DNA from 3 places in the Bradyrhizobium sp. 172 genome. Region 3 is predicted to be linked to each of the others. Evidence: predicted binding sites of a transcription regulator. Region 3 holds the regulator's gene; each other region holds the start of a gene.
What was found. The regulator LexA, encoded in region 3, represses DNA repair genes until DNA is damaged. The targets are predictions, from matches to a motif close to TGTTCNNNNTGTGTTCNG.
Positions count from the first base shown of each region.

Region 1 (3,370 bases), 850 kb from region 3:
GGCTTCGTCAAAACATTACCGTAACGCCACAGCCGATCATTGGTCAGGTGCGTGCCGCCCCCCAGCGGTCGATCGGATTGTGGCGACTGAAATCTTCCTGATGGGCCAGGACGGCCCTGCCGAACTCGGTCAACGACAACCGGCTGCGGAGATAGACCTCGTGCCGAGCTCTTAAATTTTCGCGATCGATCGTGCGCAGTTCGTCGCCCAACCCGGCCACTACGGGCTTGGGGCCGAGCGCGAGCCCCTCGAGCAACGAACCCAACTCAAATTCTCCGAACACATATGTGCGCCGTTGCGAGCGCAGGTGAAACAACGCATTCGTGTTTGCAAACCCTCTGGCAAGGAGCTCCAGAAATCGCATCTCGGTCGCACCGAGACCCGTGAAAGGCGACGGCAGTTCTGCCAAGAGACCTAGCAAGGCCGGGCGCAGCATCAGCAATGCACTGAGATCCTGGTGAAGGAGATCGACGCACGCCTCAGGGGTCATCGCACGGTAGGCCGACCACGCCAACCGGGCAGTCTCGAACTCCTGGGCCCTAACAGGCACGACATGGATGTGCGGCTCGGACGCAGCGAGATCCTCGCCGTGTGCTGTCGTCAGCTCGGATGACACAAGTCGAAGTCGAAGCTTTGGCACCAGCGAGGAGCAGGAGCTGAGGTGGTCCAGCAGGCAGACGAGCTGCAATTGATCCCGGGGAGCTGGGTCGAACCAAAGTTCAACCACGTCATATCGCTCGCAGAAGTCTGCCAGGGACAAGTCTTTGCGGTCCTTGATACCCTTGGGCCAGCGGATGCCCCAATCGGACCAATGATCACCCGGCCCGAGATTCGCCGAACGCGCCGCGAAATAGGCTGCGAGCTTCTCGGGTGAGGGCAGCGGTCCCCACTCAAAGTGAAACGAGGATGAGATGACAAGCTCCGCCAACCCGGATCGTGCGAGCTGGCCTCCGGACGAACTGGTCAAGATCAGACGCTTCATCGCACCACCCGGTGCCCCCACGCCAAACGAAACAGGCGCCGAAGACGTCGGCAACTCAACGTCCTCAGCGCCCGCTCCTCGCGAAAAACTTTACTGCTGAAGCTTACTCGTCCGCCGGCTCCTCGCCGTCGGCGTCACGCTCGGGGCTGCCGGCGAGAATCTGCTCGGCGATCAGGCCGGAGTTCTGGCGGATCGAGGTCTCGATCTTGGCGGTGATGTCGGGGTTGGCCTTCAGGAACGCTTTCGAATTCTCGCGGCCCTGGCCAAGACGCTGGCTGTCGTAGGAGAACCATGCGCCGGATTTTTCGACGATGCCGGCCTTGACGCCGAGATCGAGGATCTCGCCCATCTTGGAGACGCCCTCGCCGTACATGATGTCGAACTCGACCTGCTTGAACGGCGGCGCCAGCTTGTTCTTGACGACCTTGACGCGCGTGGTGTTGCCGACCACTTCGTCACGCTCCTTGATCGCGCCGATGCGGCGGATGTCGAGGCGGACGGAAGCATAGAATTTCAGCGCGTTGCCGCCGGTGGTGGTCTCCGGCGAGCCGTACATCACGCCGATCTTCATGCGGATCTGGTTGATGAAGATCACCATGGTATTGGACTTGTTGATGGACGCCGTCAGCTTGCGCAGCGCCTGGCTCATCAGACGCGCCTGCAGACCCGGCAGCGCATCGCCCATCTCGCCCTCGAGCTCGGCCTTCGGCACCAGCGCCGCGACCGAATCGATCACCAGCACGTCGACCGCGCCGGAGCGCACCAGCGTGTCGCAGATTTCCAGCGCCTGCTCGCCGGTGTCCGGCTGGGAGATCAGGAGCTCGTCGATATTGACGCCCAGCTTGCGCGCATAGACCGGGTCGAGCGCGTGCTCGGCGTCGATGAAGGCGCAGATGCCGCCCTTCTTCTGCCCTTCCGCCACCGTGTGCAGCGCCAGCGTGGTCTTGCCCGAGGATTCCGGCCCGTAGATCTCCACGACGCGCCCCTTCGGCAGGCCGCCGATCCCGAGCGCGATATCGAGCCCCAACGAGCCCGAAGAGACCGCCTCGACATCCATCGAACGGTCGTTCTTGCCGAGCTTCATCACCGAGCCCTTGCCGAACTGACGCTCGATCTGGGAGAGCGCGGCGGCGAGAGCTTTACTCTTGTCCATGGAGGATCCTTCGACGATACGCAGGGCAGTGGTGGACATCGGGTCGTGCTCCTTATGACGAGGATTCGCGTGAGGGACAAACGATTGGCGAGGCGGCGCGGCGATAAAAACAATGTACCCTATTTGTTCTAGGTTCGCAATATGTTCTTTTGGGAATTTGCACGCTCTGGCTGACGCGCATCAAAGACGGATGACCCGCACACCGTCAGAATTCCGTCATCCTGCGGCACCGAACCTTTCGCGGTCTGCGGCCTTCTCCTGGATGGACTCTTGGATGGGACCGCAACTGAGGGGACTTCAGTCATGACGGACAACACGCATCACGATACGACCCGGCGCACTCCGCTGCTGGAGGCGGTGCGGGAGGAGCTGAGCAAGTTCGAGCGCAAGGAAAACGAGTTCCGCAAGAAAGACCGCGAAGAGCGTGCCGCCGAACTCCGTTTGCCGCTGGGCGCGATCAAGGTTCATTAGGCCGCTGGGACCGCGCTGGAGACGGTGCCGGAGCGGCCGCCCGTTGATCTCAGGGACTCGGCACGCGAATCGGGATTCGGAGTGGCCGTGGAAGGCGAGTCCGAGGAAATGTGGTATCTAAATACTACCAATAAGCCATTGATTGAGCGGGGAAATTTGTAGGCACGCTACTGTGCATGGGATTGTTTTCGCGTTTTTGAAAGGCGCGCACGGGCCTTTCCACCCTCGGAGCCATCTCCCGCTCCAACAGCGCCTACAGCAGAACCAGCAACCCGATGCCGATCACCAGCACGACGAAGCCAGCCGCCGTCGCGGCGGCGAATGACCGCTCTACGTTGTCCATGATGCCACCCCGTTGCCGGCACGCCACGTTTCCCCCATGGCAGCACCGTCGCCGCGAAATCTCGCCTGCGGTTGTGTCCTGAGTTGTGCGAACGGATGTCGAAATTGGGACCGGTGCGGGGCCAGTCTGCGGCCCCCGCGCTCCGGCTTTCGCTGCCACCGTCGAGCCTTGTCAGGCTGTCGTAAGCTGAGCCGGCTAGGGTCATCCGGCTATGGTGTTGCAGCCCAGCACCTCAGCCTCCAATAACCTTCTCCCCGCTTGGTTCTCCCAAGCGGGGTTTTTTCATTCCGATTTTCATGCCGGCCGACCGGTTTGCGAACCGCCCTCCTCCTGCGTCAGCCGCAGCGAGAAGGCGCGGATCGCCGGCGCTGCGAGCAGCACTATCGGCAGCATCGCCGCCCATGCGATCAGCCACGACACC
Region 1 is NZ_CP064701.1:2,937,343-2,940,712, reverse strand. Features, by position in the region: gene IVB07_RS13965 (hypothetical protein) at 44-982, opposite strand; gene recA (recombinase RecA) at 1,086-2,174, opposite strand; gene IVB07_RS13955 (hypothetical protein) at 2,439-2,606, shown strand; gene IVB07_RS13950 (DUF2798 domain-containing protein) at 3,244-3,370, opposite strand, start outside.
Region 1: the regulator LexA is predicted to act here: its motif matches at 2,249-2,266, upstream of recA (recombinase RecA).

Region 2 (3,370 bases), 100 kb from region 3:
GACGAGAAGGTTCGGGAACTTGGCTGGCAAGACCGACGGTTCGGTCTCGTTGTTGTCGTAGTTCGGCTGGAAGTCGACCGTGTCCTTGTCGATGTCGGCCAGCAGAGCCAGCGCCGCCTTCGTCAATCGGGCTTCGGTATAACGATAGGCAGCCGGGGGATCGCCGTCGACCGAGCCGAAATTGCCCTGGCCGTCGATCAGCGGCACGCGCATGGAGAAGTCCTGCGCCATCCGGACCATGGCGTCGTAGATCGACTGGTCGCCATGCGGATGATATTTACCGATGACGTCACCGACCACGCGGGCGGACTTGACGTACTTCTTGTCCGGCGTGTGCCCCTGCTCGTTCATCGAGTACAGGATGCGGCGATGCACCGGCTTCAGGCCATCGCGGGCGTCAGGCAGCGCCCGCGCCACGATCACGCTCATGGCGTAGTCGAGATAGGACTTCTTCATCTCCTCGAAGATGGAGACGGGGCGAATATCCGAGGGTTGCGCCGGCTGGTCGCCGGGCTTGTCGTCGTCGTCAGCCAAGGGGAAATCCGGTGAGGTTTTATCTGGGAATCATATAGCGCATCGAGCCTCTGATAACCACCCTCGCGGCGTTCTGGGAAGCGCTTTTTCCGCCTATTTTTCCAACAACTTAAGCCCTTGCGAGCGGTGTCTCGGACAGCACTCGCATCGGCCTTGCAAAATCGCCGCTCACGCGTGGAAAACCGCGCGGTGAGCTTGCCGCGTCGGCGCGTTTGCCAAGCCGCAATCCGAGCTCACCCCAAACATGAAGCGGGCCCGGAAATGCCGAGCCCGTCCTGTCGATTAGTGGGATGTTCTGACATGAGATGAGAAGCGCCGCCCATCCGGCCGGGCGTCCGCATCAGGCGCCGCGTTCTTGGAGCGGAATCGCTCAGAACGGGATATCGTCGTCCATGTCGCTGTTGCGGCCACCGCCGCCGGCGGCAACAGGGCGCCGCGGCGTGCTGCTGACCGGACCGGAGGAGCCGAAATCGCCGCCCGGCTCGTCGCCGAAGCTGCCGCCTCCGCCACCGCCGCTACGACCGTCCAGCATCGTCAAGGTCGAGTTGAACCCCTGCAGCACGACTTCGGTCGAGTACTTTTCGACACCGCTCTGGTCGGTCCATTTGCGGGTCTGGAGCGCACCCTCGACGTAAATCTTGGCGCCCTTCTTCAGATACTGTTCGGCGACCTTGCAGAGCCCTTCATTGAAGATCACGACGCGGTGCCACTCGGTCTTTTCCTTGCGCTCGCCAGTCGCCTTGTCGCGCCACGTCTCCGAAGTCGCGACGCTCAGATTGGCGATCGGCCGCCCGTCCTGGGTGCGGCGGATTTCAGGATCCTTGCCGAGATTTCCAACCAGAATGACCTTGTTGACGCTTCCCGCCATCTCCGCTCTCCGCTCCGAATGCCACTGAATTCAAGAAGGCCGGTCCGCTCCCGCGTTCCGCCGTGCCTGTTGAGGCGACCCTATACGCTCGCCGAACACTTGCGGACGACGATCAGGCCGTCACCCTTCCGGTTATCCCCACATATAGCATCGACCTCCGGTTCGTTCCAGATTTGTTCTTGGCGAAGACAGATCTGAAGGCGTGGGATCGATCGGCCACATGTGTTGCGGAAAGGCACACGTCGATTGGAACCTTTGTAGGTTCCCAAAAATGGAAGAAAGAACTTAACATTCAGCAAGTTATGGGTACTCGCACTGCCCCGGTCTTGTTGCATTTGGGAGACGGACTCTGCCGCTCCGTAGAGCTACGGTTGCCTCGGACTTAGTTCATATGGGCCCTCGCGCCTGATCAGCCGCTTCGGGGAAATAAGAAGCGGACGAAACCTGGGGAGACTGGCAATGAATAAGCTTCTTATTTGTGCAATCGGTGCAGTGGCGATGGGCTTGTCGGCTCCCGCAAGCGCGGCGGACATGGCCGCGCGTCCCTACACCAAAGCCCCGCCGCCGGCGGTTGCCGCCATCTACGACTGGAGCGGCTTCTACATCGGCATCAACGGCGGCGGTGGCTCCAGCCACAAGTGCTGGGACTTCGTCACGCCCGCGACCGGCGTTCTCGTCGGCGAAGGCTGTCACAATGCAACAGGGGGCACCGTCGGCGGCCAGATCGGCTATCGCTGGCAGTCCGCCAATTGGGTGTTCGGTCTGGAAGGCCAGGGCAACTGGGCTGACTTCCGGGGCGACAACGTGAGCACCCTCTTCCCTGGTACCGCTTTGGTGACGGGTGATCGCAACCGTTCCCGCATCGACGCTTTCGGTCTCATCACCGGTCAGGTCGGTTACGCCTGGAACAACGTGCTGCTTTACGTGAAGGGCGGCGCCGCCGTCGTCGGTGACAAGTACGACATCTACGCTGCTGCGGGTACGCCCGGCGCGGGCGCGCTGCTGGCTTCGGCCCGGGAGACTCGCTGGGGTGGCACGGTCGGGGCCGGTCTGGAATTCGGCTTCGCCCCGAACTGGTCGCTGGGCTTTGAGTACGACCACATCTTCCTTGGCGATCGCACGATCGGCTTCACAACGCCCGCGGGTGCGGTATTCGGCAGCGACCGGATTCGCCAGGACGTAGACATGGGCCTGGTGCGCTTGAACTATCGCTGGGGCGGTCCGGCCATCGCAAGGTACTGATCGCGCTGGACATATCGCACTTCGAAGGCCGGCCTTGCGCCGGCCTTTTGCTGTGCAGTTCTCCAATATTAATCGGTCAATAACCGTTCCGTTTTCCGACCGTTGTTGCTTTTGAGTGACACAACTTGCGGCTTCACTGGTGTAAGTACGGCATCAGTTGGGCAAGTGAGTCCGATGCCCTCCCTATCGTGGAAGGCACAATCAGAAACTGGGACTGGGATTAGTTGAAAATGAAAAAGGTTTTGTTGGCTTCGGCCTGTTTGTTCGCTCTCGCCGCCCCGGCTTCGGCCGCTGATCTCGCGGCGCGCCCCTACACCAAGGCCCCGGTGGCCATGGCTTCGGTCTACAACTGGACCGGCTTCTACCTCGGTATCGTCGGTGGCGGCGCTTGGGAAAATTCCTCGACCGACCCGAAGATGAAGGGCGGCTTCGTCGGCGGTACTGCCGGCTACAACTGGCAGACCGGCAATGTCGTGCTCGGCGTCGAGGCCGATGGTTCCTGGGCTGATGTCAGCGCGTCGGTCACCGGCCCCGTTGCCGTCCCCGGCTTCGGCCTCGTCAGCACCACCCTCAGCTCCAAAACCGATGCGATGGGAACCGTGCGCGGCCGCATCGGCTACGCCGTCAACAACGTCCTGTTCTACGGCACCGGTGGTTACGCCTGGATCGACAACAAGCTCAGCGTCAGCGCGCTCGGCGTGACCGTTTCCGACAGCAAGTGGCACT
Region 2 is NZ_CP064701.1:3,890,623-3,893,992, reverse strand. Features, by position in the region: gene gyrA (DNA gyrase subunit A) at 1-534, opposite strand, end outside; gene IVB07_RS18800 (single-stranded DNA-binding protein) at 905-1,402, opposite strand; gene IVB07_RS18795 (outer membrane beta-barrel protein) at 1,862-2,644, shown strand; gene IVB07_RS18790 (outer membrane protein) at 2,875-3,370, shown strand, end outside.
Region 2: the regulator LexA is predicted to act here: its motif matches at 1,566-1,583, upstream of IVB07_RS18800 (single-stranded DNA-binding protein).

Region 3 (3,370 bases):
GCCTGCGCTCGGCTAGAAGACGTGCGGAACATTCGCCCGAACGTGCCGAGCAGGAGTTTTCGCCGTGGCCTTGATGCCGGTTTCTGACGCGCTTGCCGCGGTGCTGGCGGGTGCAGAGCCGCTGCCGGAAGAAATGATTTCCCTCGACGAGGCCTACCATCGCGTGCTCGCGCGTGACGTCGTGGCGCGGCGCACGCAGCCGCCGCAAGCGATGTCGGCGATGGACGGCTACGCGGTGCGCGCGGCCGACGCCGCGACGATCGATTCGGAGCTCACCGTCATCGGCGAAGTCGCAGCGGGCCGACCGTTCGAGGGGACGGTCGGAGCCGGCGAGGCCGTGCGGATCTTCACCGGCGGCGTCATTCCCTTTGGCGCGGACGCCGTCGTGATCCAGGAGGACACGGTCGCCGCCGGCAAGCGCATCACGATCAAGGAAGCCGCGATCGCCGGCCGGCACATCCGCCCCGCCGGCGTCGATTTCCGCGAGGGCGACGTGCTCCTGCGCAAGGGAAGCCGTCTGACCGAGCGAGACCTCGCGCTCGCCGCCGGGATGAATCATCCGCACCTTGCCGTTGTCAGGCGTCCGAAGGTCGCGATTCTCGCCACCGGCGACGAGCTGGTGATGCCGGGCACCACGCCCGGCCACGGCCAGATCGTCTATTCCAACGGCTACGCCCTGCACGCGCTCGCCCGCAGCGAGGGCGCCGAGACCATCGACCTCGGTATTGCCGCCGACACGCTCGAGGCCACCACCGCCGGCATCCGCCGCGCCCGCGAGAGCGGCGCCGACGTCCTGATCACGACCGGCGGCGCATCGGTCGGCGACCACGATCTGGTCCAGCAGGCACTGCGGGACGAAGGCATCGCGATGGCGTTCTGGAAGATCGCGATGCGGCCAGGCAAGCCGATGATGCACGGGCGACTCGGCGCAATGGGTGTGATCGGCCTGCCGGGCAATCCCGTATCGTCCTACGTGTGCGCTTTCCTGTTCATGGTGCCGCTGATTCGCGCCCTGTCGGGCCGTTCAGTGATTCACCATCGCCGTGAACGCGCCGTGCTCGGCCGCGACGTCGGCGCCAACGACCAGCGCGAGGACTATCTGCGCGCGCATCTTGAGGAGCGTGACGATGGCACACGCGTCGTTGTTCCCGTCAATCATCAGGACTCTTCGCTGCTTGCGAATCTCGCTGCAGCACAGGTACTTCTCGTCCGCGCACCATTCGCGCCGAAGGCCGAAGCCGGCACGGCTTGCGAAGTGTTGCGGCTCCCCGTCTGAGCGCCCCCGCAACGCGCGTTCCGCGCACTTTGCTCTGTTCACGGTAAATTAAGCAGTTGCGGAACATGTATCGAACATATAGTGTCTGTTCATGATTTGTTTCGAGCATGCAGCGGCTTATGGCCGAATTCAGCGTCTCGGAATCGGACGACATCAACCGGGGGACTTTGGTCGAGATGTTAACGCGCAAACAATACGAGCTTCTGCGGTTCATCAGTGAACGTCTGAAGGAAAGCGGCGTGCCGCCCTCCTTCGACGAGATGAAGGATGCGCTCGATCTGCGCTCGAAGTCGGGCATCCATCGCCTGATCACGGCGCTCGAGGAGCGTGGCTTCATCCGACGCCTGCCCAACCGCGCCCGTGCGATTGAAGTCATCAAGCTGCCGGAGCTCCAGGCAGCCGCTGGCAGCCGCCGCGGCTTCACGCCGAGCGTCATCGAGGGCAATCTCGGCAAGGTGCGTGCGAGCGCGAGCCTGCCCGCTGACGAGGGCGAACGTCCCGTCGCGGTGCCGGTGATGGGCCGCATCGCGGCCGGCACGCCGATCGAGGCGTTGCAGACCCGCAGCCATACTATCAGCGTACCGCCTGACATGCTCGGCTCGGGCGAGCATTACGCGCTGGAAGTGCGCGGCGACTCGATGGTCGAAGCCGGCATTCTCGACGGCGACATGGCCCTGATCCAGCGCAACGAGAGCGCCGATACCGGCGACATCGTGGTGGCGCTGATCGACGACGAGGAAGCGACGCTGAAGCGCTTCCGCCGTCGCGGCGCCTCGATCGCGCTCGAGCCCGCCAACGCGGCCTATGAGGTCCGCATCCTGCCGCCCAACCGGGTGAAGATTCAGGGCAAGCTGATCGGGCTTTACCGGAAGTACTGATACCGGGAGTCCTTTCTATCGGCAGTACTTCATATCGGAAGCACTTCATGCCGGAGGTGCTTGGCGCCTCGCGCGCTTCCGATCGGCATCGCCGGTCAGAGATTGGAGCGGATCATCGTCCGCTCCGGCTGGATAGCCTTTCTGGTTCTGCACAGACTATCCGGCCCCTCCTCCAACGCTGGCTCCTCGCCACGCCGACGAAGCAGCACCGCTTCAAGCAGCACCGCTTCGCGGCTCGGTTGTTCGAGGAAACAGCGACCAGCGGTCAAGTTCGGCCGTTGCAGCCAAGTTGGCAATGTTCGCGTACGCGCCTCCCGAATGCATCGCGGCGAGCTTTGTTCCTATTGAATTCGGGAAAGATAATGTGATCGCGGCTTGCGGAAGCCAGCCGCAGATTTGCCCACAACCAAGCACAGCGTTCGTGCTTCCACTCTGATAGAGGCCTGCGCCTCGATAAGAGACGCGGGTTGCTATCCCAGCATGAGGAGCACCCGATGTGTGACTACAGCCTACATGCCGTCGCGTCGCGCCCCGCCGAAGTCGGCGAGACGATCGTCACGACAAGCTTCCGCGGCACCTCGACGCGCGGCTTCGCCTCTGCAGCCGATCCGTCCGTCGCCGTCTGCCTGCTGCCGGGGACGGAGCTCGCCTTCGCCGACGACGTCCGCTACGACAATCGCTGGATCTGGACGCGCACCATCAATTCCCGCGTCGGCAAGTTCGGCAAGATCGATCCGCACGTTCCCGACCGCCATCATGATGCGATCGAATTCCCCGACGGCAAATACGTGCTGGTGACGCAGCTCGTCGAAGGCCAGCGCGCGACGGTGCTGCAACTGCCGGTGACTCAGTCGGTCACCGAGCGCGAGCACAAGGCGCAGATCACCGCCGACAGGCAGCCGACCGTCACGCACCTGCCGATCGGCTGACAGAGCCGCCCTCCGGCTACGAGGTCGGAGGTCAGGATTGAATCGCCATCGCCGGCCGTGGCCGGCGAGATGGTGTGGTTTGCGCCCCGCGAATCCGAACGGACGCACCGAACCACTGCGTTGCTCCGCACCATCAGATCAATCGTCGGCTTGCAGGTCGGTGTCCGCCGGCGTTGCGTCCTTGATGCGAGGCGCGGTCGACTTTGGCGCGAGGCTGCCGTCGAAATCACCCTCGCCGGCGCCGGCCGGCAACCAGGGGCGGCTCGTGCCTCTCGCCCTCACTGCCT
Region 3 is NZ_CP064701.1:3,787,540-3,790,909, reverse strand. Features, by position in the region: gene glp (gephyrin-like molybdotransferase Glp) at 65-1,276, shown strand; gene lexA (transcriptional repressor LexA) at 1,453-2,154, shown strand; gene IVB07_RS18285 (hypothetical protein) at 2,649-3,083, shown strand; partial or broken gene IVB07_RS18280 (ComEC/Rec2 family competence protein) at 3,222-3,370, opposite strand, start outside.